2 regions of the Streptomyces sp. CNH189 genome follow, and region 1 is predicted to be linked to the other one. Evidence: riboswitches for the same ligand, from Rfam matches in the RefSeq annotation. Region 1 holds a riboswitch; the other holds the start of a gene.
What was found. A riboswitch is a leader RNA that binds a small molecule or an ion and turns the genes downstream of it on or off. The one in region 1 is predicted to bind S-adenosylmethionine.

Region 1 (7,334 bases):
GACGACTTCGTGGCCCGGTTCTTCTCGATCCACGTCCTGCTGCTGCCGGGCATCATGCTCGGCCTCGTGGTGGCGCACCTGATCCTGGTCTTCTACCACAAGCACACGCAGTTCGCGGGCCCCGGAAAGACCAACAAGAACGTGGTCGGCATGCCGCTGCTGCCGGTGTACATGGCCAAGGCCGGAGGCTTCTTCTTCCTGGTCTTCGGTGTGCTCGCGGCCGTCGCGGCGATCGCCACGATCAACCCGATCTGGGCCATCGGCCCCTACCGGCCGGACATGGTCTCCACCGGTGCCCAGCCGGACTGGTACATGGGCTTCTCCGAGGGCCTGATCCGTGTCATGCCGGGCTGGGAGATCAACTTCTGGGGTCACACGCTCGTCCTGGGTGTGTTCATCCCGCTGATGATCTTCCCGCTGGTCCTGGCGGCCATCGCGGTGTGGCCGTTCATCGAGTCCTGGGTCACCGGCGACAAGCGCGAGCACCACATCCTGGACCGCCCGCGCAACGCCCCGACGCGCACGGCGTTCGGTGTCGCCTGGATGACGCTGTACTTCGTGCTCCTCATCGGCGGCGGCAACGACATCTGGGCCACGCACTTCCACCTGTCGATCAACGCCATCACCTGGTTCGTCCGGATCGCGTTCTTCGTCGCCCCGGTCGTGGCGTTCGTCATCACCAAGCGCATCTGCCTCGGTCTGCAGCGCCGGGACAAGGAGAAGGTGCTGCACGGCCGCGAGTCGGGCATCATCAAGCGCCTGCCGCACGGTGAGTTCATCGAGGTGCACGAGCCGCTCAGCCAGGAGCAGCTGTACACCCTCACCGCGCACGAGCAGCCCCGGCCGCTCGAGCTCGGCCCGGAGGTCGACGAGAACGGCGTCCGGCGCAAGGTGAAGGCCGGCGAGAAGCTGCGCGCGAAGCTCAGCAAGGGCTTCTACGGCGAGGAGTCCCAGATTCCGAAGCCGACCGTCGAGGAGTACAAGGAGATCACGAGCGGCCACGGCCACCACTGATCCCTCAAGTACTCCACCCGTCGCCACACGACAGTGAAGGGCCCCCGTCCGTTCTGCGGACGGGGGCCCTTCGCCGTACCCGGGGCTGGATAGGGTGGGTCCGGGACCGCGCCGGTCCCGGCCACCCGCTACGACCGTCAGGAGCGACCATGAGCGCTGTGACCCCCGCTGGAGGCGACAACGCGGCGGGCCGCTCCTGGCCCGCCCTGCTGAACGGCCTCCTGGACGGACGGAACCTGTCCGCCGACGACACCGCCTGGGCGATGGACCTGATCATGCGCGGCGAGGCGACCGACGCGCAGATCGCGGGCTTCGCGGTGTCCCTGCGCGCCAAGGGCGAGACGGTCGAGGAGATCACCGGCTGCGTCCGGGCGCTGTACGCCCACGCCAACGTCATCGACGTACCGGGCGCCACCGTCGACATCGTCGGCACCGGCGGCGACGGCGCCAAGACGGTGAACATCTCCACCATGTCCTCCATCGTCGTGGCCGGCGCCGGCGCGAAGGTCGTGAAGCACGGCAACCGCGCCGCGTCCTCCGCCTCCGGCGCCTCCGACGTCCTGGAGAAGCTGGGCGTCAACCTCGAACTCACCCCCCGCCGGGTCGCCGAGGTCGCCGAGGAGGCCGGAATCACCTTCTGCTTCGCGGTGAAGTTCCACCCGGCGCTGCGCCACGTGGCTGCCGCCCGCGGCCAGCTCGGCATCCGCACGGTGTTCAACTTCCTCGGCCCGCTGGCCAATCCGGCCCAGGTGAAGGCCCAGGCGGTCGGCGTCGCCGACCCGCGGATGGCGCCCATCATGGCCGGGGTGTTCGCTGGGCGCGGCCACTCCTCGCTGGTGTTCCGCGGCGACGACGGCCTGGACGAGCTGACCACCACCAGCACCTCCCGGGTGTGGGTGGTCCGCGACGGCGCGGTGACCGAGGAGAGCTTCGACCCGCGTGACGTCGGCATCGAGCTGGTGCCGGTGGAGGCGCTGCGCGGCGCCGACGCCTCCTACAACGCCGAGGTCGCCCGCCGCCTGCTGGACGGCGAACGGGGCCCGGTGCGGGACGCGGTGCTGCTGAACTCCGCGGCGGCGCTGGTGGCGCTGGAGCCGGGCGGCGGCACGCTCACCGAGCAGATCCGCGCCGGGATGGACAAGGCGGCCGAGTCGGTCGACTCCGGCTCCGCCAAGCGCGTCCTGGAGCGCTGGGTGGCCGTCAGCAACGCCTGAGAACCGTGCGGTTGTCCCGCGATCCGGACTCGGGTTGCGGGACGCCGGTCACCTCACGTAATTTCCCTGTCAGGTCATGAGTGACAGCCACAAGGCCCCGGCCGGCTGTCCGGCAACCCTCCGTCCGTGGCGGGGTGCCCCGGGTGAGGACCAGGCCGTGAGCAGCAGGGCGCACGGCAAGCGCGGACCCCTCGCACACCAGGGGTCCTGGTCGTCGAGGAGCCTTCCGTGAGCAAGCGAATGCGCTAGGGCGTCGAGCCCCGCCTCCGCACACCCCTTTCACTCTTCTTCCCGCGCCTGCGCGCCGTCCGCTCGCGCGGGGATCCGTCCTGCCTCACGGGAGTTCCGCCATGTCCGTCTCCGCCGTTGCCGCCGCCCCGTCCGTCCGTGCCCCGCTGCCCGTCCTCGGCCGGGACGTCACCGTCCCGCTCGTCACCGGCGGCGAGGTCACCTACGCCGCGCTCGACTATGCCGCCAGCGCCCCCGCCCTCCAGCGCGTCTGGGACGACGTGGCCGCGTACGCCCCGTACTACGGCAGCGTCCACCGGGGCGCCGGGTACCTGTCGCAGTTGTCCACCGACCTGTTCGAGAACGCCCGCCGGACGGTCGCCGAGTTCCTCGACTGCCGCATCGAGGACCAGGTGGTGTTCACCCGGTCCACCACCGACTCCCTCAACCTGCTCGCCGCCGCCCTGCCCGAGGGGTGCGAGGTCTTCGTCTTCGAGACCGAGCACCATGCCTCCCTGCTGCCCTGGCGGGGCGCCCGGGTGACCTACCTGGACGCGCCGGGCAGCCCCGCGCAGGCCGTCGCGACCCTGGAGCGGGCCCTAGCCGACCGCGACCCCTACGGCCCGGCCCTGGTCTGCGTGACCGGAGCCTCCAACGTCACCGGTGAGCTGTGGCCGGTCCGTGAACTGGCCGCCGCCGCGCACGCGCACGGCGCCCGGATCGTGCTGGACGCCGCCCAACTCGCCCCGCACCGCGCGGTGAGCGTGCGCGACCTGGACGTCGACTGGGTCGCCTTCTCCGGGCACAAGCTGTACGCGCCCTTCGGCTCCGGGGTGCTGGCAGGGCGCGCCGACTGGCTGCGCGAGGCCGAGCCCTACCTCGCGGGCGGCGGCGCCAGCCGCAAGGTCACCCGGCGCGCGGACGGCGGGGTGGACGTCGAGTGGCACGACGGCGCCGCCCGCCACGAGGCCGGCTCGCCCAACGTCATCGGCGCCCACGCCGTCGCCTCCGCCTGCGCGGCGCTCACCGAGGCCGGCTTCGACGCGCTGGCCGCGCGCGAGGACGCGCTGGTCGGCGCGGTGCGGAAGGGGCTGGCGGACGTGCCCGAAGTGCGGTTCCTGTCACTGTTCGGCCACGACGCGCCGCGGGTCGGTGTGCTGTCCTTCGTGGTCGAGGGCTGGAACAGCTCCCACTTCGCGGCGGCACTGTCCGCGGAGTACGGCATCGGTGTGCGGGACGGGCTGTTCTGCGCGCACCCGCTGGTGCGGCGGCTGGTGGGCAGTGAGGCGGGGGGCCAGGGGGAGTGCGGGGCGCCGGACGCGGGCTCGCTCAACGCGATTCGGGTCAGCTTCGGGGCCGGGACGCCGGACGAGCACGTCGAGCGGTTCGTGCGGGCGGTGCGGGAGCTGATCCGTGACGGAGCGCGGTGGTCCTACCGGACGGTGGAGGGACGGTGCGTGCCGGCCACGTCGGCTACGAACAGCCCCTCCGGCGTTTGAGGAGCGGGGCCCGGAGCGGAGCCCCGGGAGTGGGCTAGCTGTCCAGACCGATGGCGAACGCGGCCTCCAGGTCGTGCTGGGAGTACGTGCGGAACGCCACATGCGTGTCCGTGCCCTCGACCCCCTGGATCTTGCTGATCCGGCCGGGGATGACCTCCGCCAGGTCCTCGTGCTCACGGACCCGCACCATGGCGATCAGGTCGTACGTGCCGGTGACGGAGAAGACCTCGCTGACGCTGTCCAGCGCGGCGATCTGTTCCGCGATCTCGGGGATCCGGTCCACGCTGGTCTTGATGAGGACGATCGCGGTGATCACGGCTGGTTCTCTCCCTCGGGAGCCGGAGCAGGGGCGGACCTCACTGTAGTCGCCCCGCCGCGCCACACCCATGCGCAGCCGAACCCCAGGCCGAAGCCCACCAGGTGCGCCAGATGGGCCACCCCCGGCCCGCCTCCCGCCGCCGCCCACTGCAGGGCCGCCCAGAACGGCAGCACCACCCACGCGGGCAGCCGTACCGGCAGGAAGAGGGCGAACGGCAGGAGACTGGTGACCCGCCCCCGGGGGAACAGGAACAGGAACGCCCCGAGGACCGCCGAGATCGCTCCCGAGGCCCCGACCAGGGACCGCTCGGAGCCGGCGTTGGCGGCGGCGTACCCCAGCAGGGCGAGGTAGCCGCAGCCCGCGTAGCACAAGGCGAACCGCACCCGGCCCATCCGTGTCTCGGTCATCGGTCCGAACACGTGGAGGAACAGCATGTTGCCGAGCAGGTGCACCCAGCTGCCGTGCACGAACAGCGCCGTGGCGGGGGTGAGGACGGCCGCGAGGGACCCGTCGAACAGGTCTGCGGGGATCACGCCCCAGCGGCGGAAGTAGGCGCGCTGGGCGGCGAGCAGCTCGTCCCCGGAGCCGTGGGCCGGATGCAGGCCCGAGGCCGGCCCGACGAGGAAGACCAGGCAGCACAGCACGATCAGGGTGCGGGTGACCGGAGCGGGAGTGGTCCGGATCGCCCCGGCGGCCGCCGCGGCCCAGTTGCGGATCATGGCTACAGAGCATGACGTAACCGGACGCACCCACGCAGACCGCCTCGCCGCCGTGGACAGGCGGGCGGCGGGCACCCGGCAGGCCGTAGGGTTACGAGCCACACGCACCGGCCGCCCGGTGCGTCACGGACACTGGAAGGAAGGCGAACAGCCACGATGACGGTTCCTCTGCCGACCACCTCGACGCGGTGGCGTTGCACGCTCTGCGGCAACCTCACCCGTTTCGACGTGACCCGCTCGTCGAAGGTCGTCGAGTACGTGCACCTCGATCTGGCCGGAGAGCCCAAGGTCGAGGAGCGCGAGGTGCTCGATGAGACGATCGAGTCGGTACGGTGCCGCTGGTGCAACGCCGTGGATCAGGTGGAACTCGTGGACAGGCCGGGCGCCGGCTCCTGAAGCGGAGCGGGCCCCGCTGACGGCGGCCCCCGGGGCGGGGCCGCACACAGGCATTGGGGTGTGACGGATGGCGGAGACCACGGGCGGGGGGCCGCAGGACGGCACCGCCGAGGTGCTCGACCGCCCGCTGCCCGACGGAGTGCGCCGCCGGGTCGTCCAGATCGTCGCGGACGGCTTCGGCGGGCTCACGGTCGCCGAGCTGCCCGCGCAGCTGCGGCAGTACGCACGGTTCACCCCGAGCCGCCGCGCCAAGTTCGCCGGGAACGCCATGGCGGCGGCGCTGGAGACCGACCCGCTGTTCCGGCAGCGCATCGGGGAGAAGCTCAGAGAGGCCCAGCCGGAACTGACCGGCGCCCTGGACTCCGGCTCCCCGCCCCCGGCCGCGGACCCGCTCGATGTGGCGGCCGCGGCCTATGTGCTCCGCCCGGCCGGTTGGGTCAAGCTGGTCACCGCCGCCGGCGAGGAGGCCCAGCGCGCCGACGCCGAGCGCGCCGACGAGGAGACCCGCGCCGAGCTGGAGCGGCTGCGCGCCGAACTGGACCGGGCCCGTGACCACACCAGGTCCGAGACCGAGCGGCTGCGCGCCGAGCTGGACGCGGCGAAGAAGGAGACCGAGTCGCTCCACCGCAAGCTGCGCTCCGCCCTCGCGGACGTCAAGCGCGGCGAGGCCGCCGTGCGCAAGCTGCGGGGCGAGATGGAGGCCGTACGCGCCGAGGGGCATGCCCAGGTGTCGGCCGCCGAGAGCGAGAGCCGGCGCCTCAAGGCCCGGCTGGGGGAGACCGAGGCCGCCCTGGAGGCCGCACGCCGGGCCGCCCGCGAGGGCCGCAGCGTCGAGGACATGCGGGTACGGCTGCTGCTCGACACCGTGCTGGACGCCGCCCAGGGGCTGCGGCGCGAACTGGCGCTGCCTCCCGTGTCGGTGCGGCCCGCGGAGACCGTGGACGCCGTGGAGCCGGGCCGGATGACCCCGAAGGACATCGCCGCCCGCGCGCTGTCCGAGGACGACCCCGCCATCGTCGACCAGCTGCTGGCGCTGCCGCAGGCGCACCTGGTCGTCGACGGCTACAACGTCACCAAGACCGGCTATCCCCAAATGCCTCTGGAGAAGCAGCGATTGCGCCTGCTGGGGCAGCTGGCGCAACTCGCCGCGCAGACCGGCGCCGAGGTCACCTGTGTCTTCGACGGCGCCGAACTCGCCGCGCCGGTCCTGCTGGCCCCGCCGCGCGGGGTGCGGGTGCTCTTCTCCAAGCCGGGCGTCACCGCGGACGAACTCATCCGCCAGCTGGTGCGCGCAGAGCCTCCGGGGCGGCCGGTCATCGTCGCCTCCACCGACCGCGAGGTCGCCGACGGGGTCGCACGCGCCGGCGCGCGCCCCGTCGCGTCCGCCGTGCTCCTCAAAAGGCTTTCCTGATATCTGATGCACATCCGTCCCTCGTGCAACGTACCTGATCAATGCCCGAATTGACGGAACCGTCACGCAACGTAGCGTCAAGAGAACGTCACTGCAGGTGAGTTGCGGTGCGATAAACGCGCTGTAGCGGAGATTTTGTGCCCAGGGATTTGAACTGATCACAAGAGAATCACTAGGGTCAGCCTTCGAACCCTCGCTCGCGCGATCACTCTCGAGAAGGAGCTCGTCTCCGTGGCGTCCCACCGTCGTCCCAAGCAGCCGAGCCGCGCACGCGTGACTGTGCTCACCACCGCCGCCGCTGCCGCCGTCGTCATGAGCTCGCAGGCTGCCAACGCCGCCCCGAGCGAGAAGCCGAGCAAGGACGAGGTCAAGACCAAGGTCGACAAGCTCTACGAGCAGGCCGAGCAGGCCACCGAGAAGTACAACGGCGCCAAGGAGAAGCAGGAGAAGCTCCAGAAGGAGATCTCCACCATCCAGGACAACGTCGCGAAGGGGCAGCAGGAGCTCAACGACCTGCGCGACGGCCTGGGTTCG
Region 2 (7,334 bases), on a different contig from region 1:
GAGACCACCGGGACCTCCTTGGCGACCAGGTTCATGCCGTCGCGGATGGGGTTGACCAGGGCGACGTCGGCCAGCCGGTAGGCGGCCAGCGAGCGCGCGAAGTCGTCCTTGACGTGCAGCACGACCGGACGCCAGCCCGGGGTGCCGTACTGCTCGTTGATCTCGTCGGCGAGCCGCCGCACCTCGGCGGTGTAGTCGCGGTAGACGGCGAGGTCCTGCCGGGAGGGGTAGGCGAAGGCGACGTGCACCACGCGCTCGCGCCACTCGGGGCGGCCGTCCAGCAGCTGCCGGTACGCCAGCAGGCCGCGCACGATGTTCTTGGACAGCTCGGTGCGGTCCACCCGGACGATCGTCCGGCGCCCCTCACCGATCTCCTCCTTCAGCGCGGCCATCCGCTCGTCCACGTCCGCCTCGTGGGAGCGGGCGCGCAGGAAGTCCGCGTCGGCGCCCAGGCCGTGCACCCCGATCCGGGTGTCGCCGAGCCCGCCCGCGAAGCGCTCGCAGCACGCGGTGAACGCGTCCGCCCAGCGGCGGGTGAGGAAGCCGAGCCGGTCGGCGCCGAGCATCCCGCGCAGCACCTGGCGCGCGATGTCGTCGGGCAGCATCGCGAAGTACTCGGGCGGCGCCCACGGGGTGTGCGAGAAGTGGCCGATGCGCAGGTCGGGGCGGAGTTCGCGGAGCATCCCGGGGACCAGGGTGAGGTGGTAGTCCTGCACCAGCACCGCCGCGCCCTCGGCCGCCTCCTGGGCCAGCGCCTCGGCGAACGCCCGGTTGTAGGTCTCGTAGGAGGCCCACTGCCGGCGGAACTCCGCGTCGAAGGCGGGCTCCAGCGGGGTCTGGTACAGCATGTGGTGCACGAACCACAGCACCGAGTTCGCGATGCCGTTGTACGCGTCCGCGTGCACGTCCGCCGGGACGTCCAGCATCCGCACGCCGTCCTCGCCCACCCCGCGCCGCACGGCCTCGCGGTCGCCGTCGGACAGCGCCGAGCACACCCACAGCGCACCCGTCTCAGGACCGATCGCGGAGAGGCCGGACACCAGTCCGCCGCCACCCCGCTTGGCCCGCAGCGAACCGTCGTCCACCACCTCGTACGACACCGGCCCCCGGTTGGAGGCGACCAGCACCTGAGCTGCACCGAAGCTTGAAGCCATACGCCTCAACCTAGCCCGGCCCCCCGGGCCTCAAACGTGCCGGTGCGTCACACCGGCCGGCGACGGTCGGGGTCAGGCCACCCGGCGCGCCTGGTACTCCTCGATCTCCGTCATCGGCGGCCGTTCCTCCGTGTCCACCGAGTACGTGCGGGGCTCGAAGGCGTCCCCGGCCCGCTCGAACTGGGTCAGCGAGGGACGCAGCAGATGGCCGCGGGCCAGCCGCAGCTGCGCGGTGCGGTAGATCGCGGCGGCCATCCGGCCGAGCGCCTGGCCGTCCTGGTGCCGGTGCTTGCGCACCCCGACGTCCACCTGCGCCAGCGCGTCCAGGCCCACCAGATGCAGGGCGTCGACCAGCATGCCCAGCTCGACGCCGTACCCGACGGGGAACGGGAGCTGTTCGAGGAGGCCGCGGCGGGCCGCGTACTCGCCGCCCAGCGGCTGGACGAAACCGGCCAGCTGCGGCCAGTGCATGTTGAGCAGCGGGCGGGCCATCAGCTCCGTGACCCGGCCGCCCTGCCCGGCGCCCGCGCCGGTGGTGCTCCCGTCGGCCAGGGTCAGGGGCCGGTCGTACATGGCCTTGACCAGCTGGAGGTCGGGGTCGGTGAGCAGCGGGCCGACGATGCCGGTGACGAAGTCGGAGGAGAAGTCCCTGAGGTCGGCGTCGACGAAGCACACGATGTCGCCGCGGGTGACCAGCAGCGACCGCCACAGCACCTCGCCCTTGCCGGGCACGGCCGGTATGCGGGACAGGATCGCGTCCCGGTGCACCACCCGCGCGCCGGCCGCCGCGGCCTCCTCGGCGGTGCGGTCGGTGGAGCCGGAGTCGATCACCACCACCTCGTCGACCAGCGGGACCTGGAGCACCAGGTCGTGCCGGACGACCGAGACGATCTCGCCGACCGTGGCCTCCTCGTTGAGGGCGGGCAGCACCACGCTCACGGTCTGCCCCGAGGCCCGTTTCGCCGCCAGGATCCGGTGCAGGGGACGGTCGGCCAGCGACCAGGAGCGCTCGATCAGCCAGCGCTCGACTTCTTCCAGCACGGTCCGGGCTCCTCACTGGCCGGTGATCCATCTCGGGGTTCGGACGGCTCCCGCCGCCGTCCGGGCCTTCGGTTACAGTCTTGAACAACGCCAGCGACCCTCGCATGCCGGGGTCGCCGGGCGCACAACTGAACACCGCTCATCCAGAGGGGCAGAGGGATACGGCCCGATGAAGCCCCGGCAACCCTCCAGTCGGTTCCTGTCACGCGGACGTGGCGAGGCTCCCGGCTAGGGAAGGTGCCAAATCCGTCTCACGGCGAGATGCGTCGTGAGGAAGATGAGGAGAAAGGGCCTCGCCTCCATGGCTGTGCAGACTTTTGCAAGCACCACCGCAAGCACCACCGACTCCGCGAACACCGTCGACCTCGGCCCCGCCGCCGCGCTGTCCTGCCGCGAGTGCGGCCACCGCGTGCCTCTCGGTCCGGTCTTCGCCTGCGAGGAGTGTTTCGGCCCGCTGGAGATCGCCTACGACTTCTCGGGTTACGACACCGAAGAGCTCCGCAAGCGCATCGAGGCGGGCCCCGCGAACATCTGGCGCTACGCGCCGCTGCTGCCCGTCCCCGCGGACGTGGCGACCAAGCCCAACCTGAACCCGGGCTGGACCAAGCTGGTCCAGGCCGACAACCTGGCCCGCGAGCTGGGCGTCACCGGCGGTCTCTACGTCAAGGACGACTCCGGCAACCCCACGCACTCCTTCAAGGACCGCGTCGTCGCCCAGGCCCTGGAGGCCGCGCGCGCCTTCGGCTTCACCACGCTCTCCTGCTCCTCCACCGGCAACCTGGCCGGCGCGGTCGGTGCCGCCGCCGCCCGGGCCGGCTTCCGCTCCTGCGTGTTCATCCCGCACGACCTGGAGCAGGGCAAGATCGTCATGGCCGCCGTGTACGGCGGCGAGCTCGTCGGCATCGAGGGCAACTACGACGACGTGAACCGTTTCTGCTCCGAGCTGATCGGCGACCCGGCCGGCGAGGGCTGGGGCTTCGTCAACGTCAACCTGCGGCCGTACTACGCCGAGGGCTCCAAGACCCTCGCGTACGAGGTCTGCGAGCAGCTCGGCTGGCGGCTCCCGGACCAGATCGTGGTCCCGATCGCCTCCGGCTCGCAGCTCACGAAGATCGACAAGGGGCTGCAGGAGCTGATCAGGCTCGGGCTCGTCGAGGACCGGCCGTACAAGATCTTCGGTGCGCAGGCCGAGGGCTGCTCGCCGGTGTCCACCGCGTACAAGGCGGGGCACGACGTGGTCCGGCCGCAGAAGCCGAACACCATCGCCAAGTCGCTGGCCATCGGCAACCCGGCGGACGGCCCGTACGTGCTCGACATCGCCCGGCGCACCGGCGGCGCGGTGGAGGACGTCACGGACGAGCAGGTCGTCGACGCGATCAAGCTGCTCGCGCGCACCGAGGGGATCTTCGCGGAGACCGCGGGCGGGGTCACGGTGGGCGTGACGAAGAAGCTGATCGAGAGCGGGGCGCTGGATCCGTCCCTCACCACGGTGGTGTTGAACACCGGGGACGGGCTCAAGACGTTGGACGCTGTGGCGGGGACCGGGCTGACGGCGACGATTCGTCCCAGCCTGGAGTCGTTCCGTGAGGCCGGGCTCGTCTGAAGGCCGCTTCGTCTCTCATCCGCGGGCCGGTGGGGGTTTGTCGCGCAGTTCCCCGCGCCCCTGGGAAGTCATCCGACCGGAGGTTCAAAGTGAGTGTTACCGTCCGTATTCCTACCATTCTGCGTACCTACACCGGGGGCAAGGCCGAGGTCGCCGCCGAGGGCGGGACCCTCGGCGAGGTCATCAAGGACCTGGAGAAGAACCACACCGGCATCGCCGCCCGGGTCCTGGACGACCAGGGCAAGCTGCGCCGGTTCGTCAACGTCTACGTGAACGACGACGACGTGCGGTTCGAGCAGGGCCTCGAAACGGCCACCCCGGACGGGGCCGGCGTGTCGATCATCCCGGCGGTCGCCGGAGGCTGATCATTACCTTCGGTAATGACGGTTACCGAGCGTTTGCGACATTGCCCCTTCCGTGAGAGATGCGGAGGGGGCAATTCCATGTGATTGAGCGCGGTAGAGTTGGGGAACGCGCTCCCGATCCATTGATCGAGAAGCCTGAATTCCTGCCGCTGACCCGACTGGATGTAGCCAAAGTGCGGGCTCCTTTCGCGGCTTTTGTCTCCTTCGCCCGGCCCGACTTGCCCTGAATTCTGGCGAATTCTTGTCACATTCCGGACCGGTGGCGTCCAGATTTCTCGTCCGATTGACCTGTTGCAGACGGCAGTTGGACAGATACATTCAGCCGCGGTCGACGCGTTCCGGCGCACGCCCCCAACCGTTGGGGGGTGAGGTCTGACCCGGGTCCGCGAAGTGTGGATCTGTGCAAGGGCCAGTAATAGGGGAGTTAGGCATGGCTCAGGGCACCGTCAAGTGGTTCAACGCGGAGAAGGGGTACGGCTTCATCGCGGTCGACGGTGGTGCGGATGTTTTCGTCCACTACAGCGCCATCCAGATGGACGGCTACCGCACCCTTGAAGAGGGCCAGCGGGTCGAGTTCGAGATCTCGCAGGGTCAGAAGGGCCCGCAGGCCGACATGGTTCGCGTCACCGCCTGAACGCGCTACCAGCCGCACGCACATCTTCTGCCGGCGAAGGGCCCGCACCTCTCGGGGTGCGGGCCCTTCGTCATGCCCGGAACACCGGAACGCCCGGTGCGGTGGCGCTCGAAGTCCGCTAGGGGCGTGACAGGCGCGTGCGCCGCGCGCGCCGTGTTCGCGCGCGGCTGAGACCGGGCCCGAGCCCTTGGTACGCCTGGGCCGGACGGCTGCCGGGGGTCCGCCCGCCGCGACGCCGCTTCGCCGGTGTGCCTTGCACTCTCGGGGGTCGAGTGCTAATCATTGGCGTTAGCACTCTGAAGGTGAGAGTGACAACGAAGGACCGGGTCGGTGAGGCCCGCCAGGTCACGTGGGGCAAGGAACCACAGGCCGGCGAGCCGTCCGTCGCGGGCGCGGGCGCGGTCCGAAGGAATCACCCCCAGTCCTGGAGGGACCACTTCACATGGCCAAGATCATCGCGTTCGACGAGGAGGCGCGGCGCGGCCTCGAGCGCGGCATGAACCAGCTCGCGGACGCCGTGAAGGTGACGCTCGGCCCCAAGGGCCGCAACGTCGTCCTCGAGAAGAAGTGGGGCGCCCCCACGATCACCAACGATGGTGTCTCCATCGCCAAGGAGATCGAGCTCGAGGACCCGTACGAGAAGATCGGCGCCGAGCTGGTCAAGGAAGTCGCCAAGAAGACGGACGACGTCGCCGGTGACGGTACGACCACCGCGACCGTTCTCGCCCAGGCCCTGGTCAAGGAGGGCCTGCGCAACGTCGCCGCCGGCGCCAACCCGATGGCCCTGAAGCGCGGTATCGAGAAGGCCGTCGAGGCCGTCTCCGCCGCCCTGCTGGAGCAGGCGAAGGACGTCGAGACCAAGGAGCAGATCGCTTCCACGGCCTCCATCTCCGCCGCCGACGTCCAGATCGGCGAGCTCATCGCCGAGGCCATGGACAAGGTCGGCAAGGAAGGCGTCATCACCGTCGAGGAGTCCCAGACCTTCGGTCTGGAGCTGGAGCTCACCGAGGGTATGCGCTTCGACAAGGGCTACATCTCGGCGTACTTCGCCACCGACATGGAGCGTATGGAGGCCGTCCTCGACGACCCGTACATCCTGATCGCCAACTCCAAGATCTCCAACGTCAAGGACCTGCTCCCGCTCCTGGAGAAGGTCATGCAGTCGGGCAAGCCGCTGCTGATCATCGCCGAGGACGTCGAGGGCGAGGCCCTGTCGACCCTGGTGGTCAACAAGATCCGCGGCACCTTCAAGTCCGTCGCCGTCAAGGCCCCGGGCTTCGGTGACCGCCGCAAGGCCATGCTCGGCGACATCGCCATCCTCACGGGCGGCGAGGTCATCTCCGAGGAGGTCGGCCTCAAGCTGGAGAACGCCACCGTCGACCTGCTGGGCAAGGCCCGCAAGGTGGTCATCACCAAGGACGAGACCACCATCGTCGACGGTGCCGGCTCCGCCGACCAGGTCCAGGGCCGCGTGAACCAGATCCGCGCCGAGATCGAGAACAGCGACTCGGACTACGACCGCGAGAAGCTGCAGGAGCGCCTGGCGAAGCTCGCCGGCGGTGTCGCGGTCATCAAGGCCGGTGCCGCCACCGAGGTGGAGCTCAAGGAGCGCAAGCACCGCATCGAGGACGCCGTGCGCAACGCCAAGGCGGCCGTCGAGGAAGGCATCGTCGCCGGTGGTGGCGTGGCCCTGCTGCAGGCCTCCCAGGTGTTCGAGAAGCTGGAGCTCGAGGGTGACGAGGCGACCGGCGCCAACGCCGTGAAGCTCGCCCTGGAGGCCCCGCTGAAGCAGATCGCCGTCAACGGTGGTCTCGAAGGCGGCGTCGTCGTGGAGAAGGTCCGCAACCTCACGGTCGGCCACGGTCTGAACGCCGCGACCGGCGAGTACGTCGACATGATCGCCGAAGGCATCATCGACCCGGCCAAGGTGACGCGCTCCGCGCTGCAGAACGCCGCGTCGATCGCCGCGCTGTTCCTCACCACCGAGGCCGTCATCGCCGACAAGCCGGAGAAGGCCGCGGCCCCGGCCGGCGGCGGCATGCCGGGCGGTGACATGGACTTCTGAGCCTGATCCGTCAGGTTCGGACCCGTCCTACGGTCCGGAGGGCGGCACTCCCGTACGCGGGGGTGCCGCCCTTCGGCGTGTCCGGGCGCCGCCGGAGTGACCGGCGTCACGGGGGTGCGCGGGGGCGGGGCGGGAATGGCGAAGCACGCGTGTCGGTTCGAACACAGTGGGTACATGCATGCACGTACACATACCGTCCAGTATCGCGAGGAGCCCCCACCGATGACCGTCGCCGCCTCCGAAGCCACCGGCCGTGCCGCCGACGTCCTGGCCCGCCCGGTCGCCCTCAACGGGCTGACCGTGCCGAACCGTCTCGTCATGGCGCCCATGACCCGTCAGTTCTCGCCGGGCGGTGTGCCGGGGGAGGACGTCGTGTCGTACTACGCCCGCCGGGCCGCCGCCGGGATCGGTCTGATCGTCACCGAGGGCACCTACGTCGACCACCCGTCCGCGGGCATCAGCGACCGGATCC

Region 2: linked by a shared signal. The riboswitch ahead of thrC (threonine synthase) and the one ahead of B100_RS0101015 (aminotransferase class V-fold PLP-dependent enzyme) in region 1 are both predicted to bind S-adenosylmethionine.

Annotation. Positions count from the first base shown of each region.
Region 1 is NZ_AZUS01000001.1:222,685-230,018, reverse strand. It holds gene qcrB (cytochrome bc1 complex cytochrome b subunit) at 1-1,014, shown strand, start outside; gene trpD (anthranilate phosphoribosyltransferase) at 1,164-2,228, shown strand; SAM riboswitch class IV at 2,301-2,417, shown strand; gene B100_RS0101015 (aminotransferase class V-fold PLP-dependent enzyme) at 2,579-3,955, shown strand; gene B100_RS0101010 (Lrp/AsnC family transcriptional regulator) at 3,990-4,271, opposite strand; gene B100_RS0101005 (rhomboid family intramembrane serine protease) at 4,268-4,993, opposite strand; gene B100_RS0101000 (hypothetical protein) at 5,150-5,389, shown strand; gene B100_RS0100995 (NYN domain-containing protein) at 5,457-6,800, shown strand; gene B100_RS0100990 (NlpC/P60 family protein) at 7,032-7,334, shown strand, end outside.
Region 2 is NZ_AZUS01000005.1:122,604-129,937, forward strand. It holds gene B100_RS0109190 (trehalose-6-phosphate synthase) at 1-1,154, opposite strand, end outside; gene B100_RS0109195 (glucosyl-3-phosphoglycerate synthase) at 1,227-2,195, opposite strand; SAM riboswitch class I at 2,332-2,479, shown strand; gene thrC (threonine synthase) at 2,497-3,798, shown strand; gene B100_RS0109205 (MoaD/ThiS family protein) at 3,888-4,163, shown strand; gene B100_RS0109210 (cold-shock protein) at 4,594-4,797, shown strand; gene groL (chaperonin GroEL) at 5,240-6,862, shown strand; gene B100_RS0109220 (NADH:flavin oxidoreductase) at 7,085-7,334, shown strand, end outside.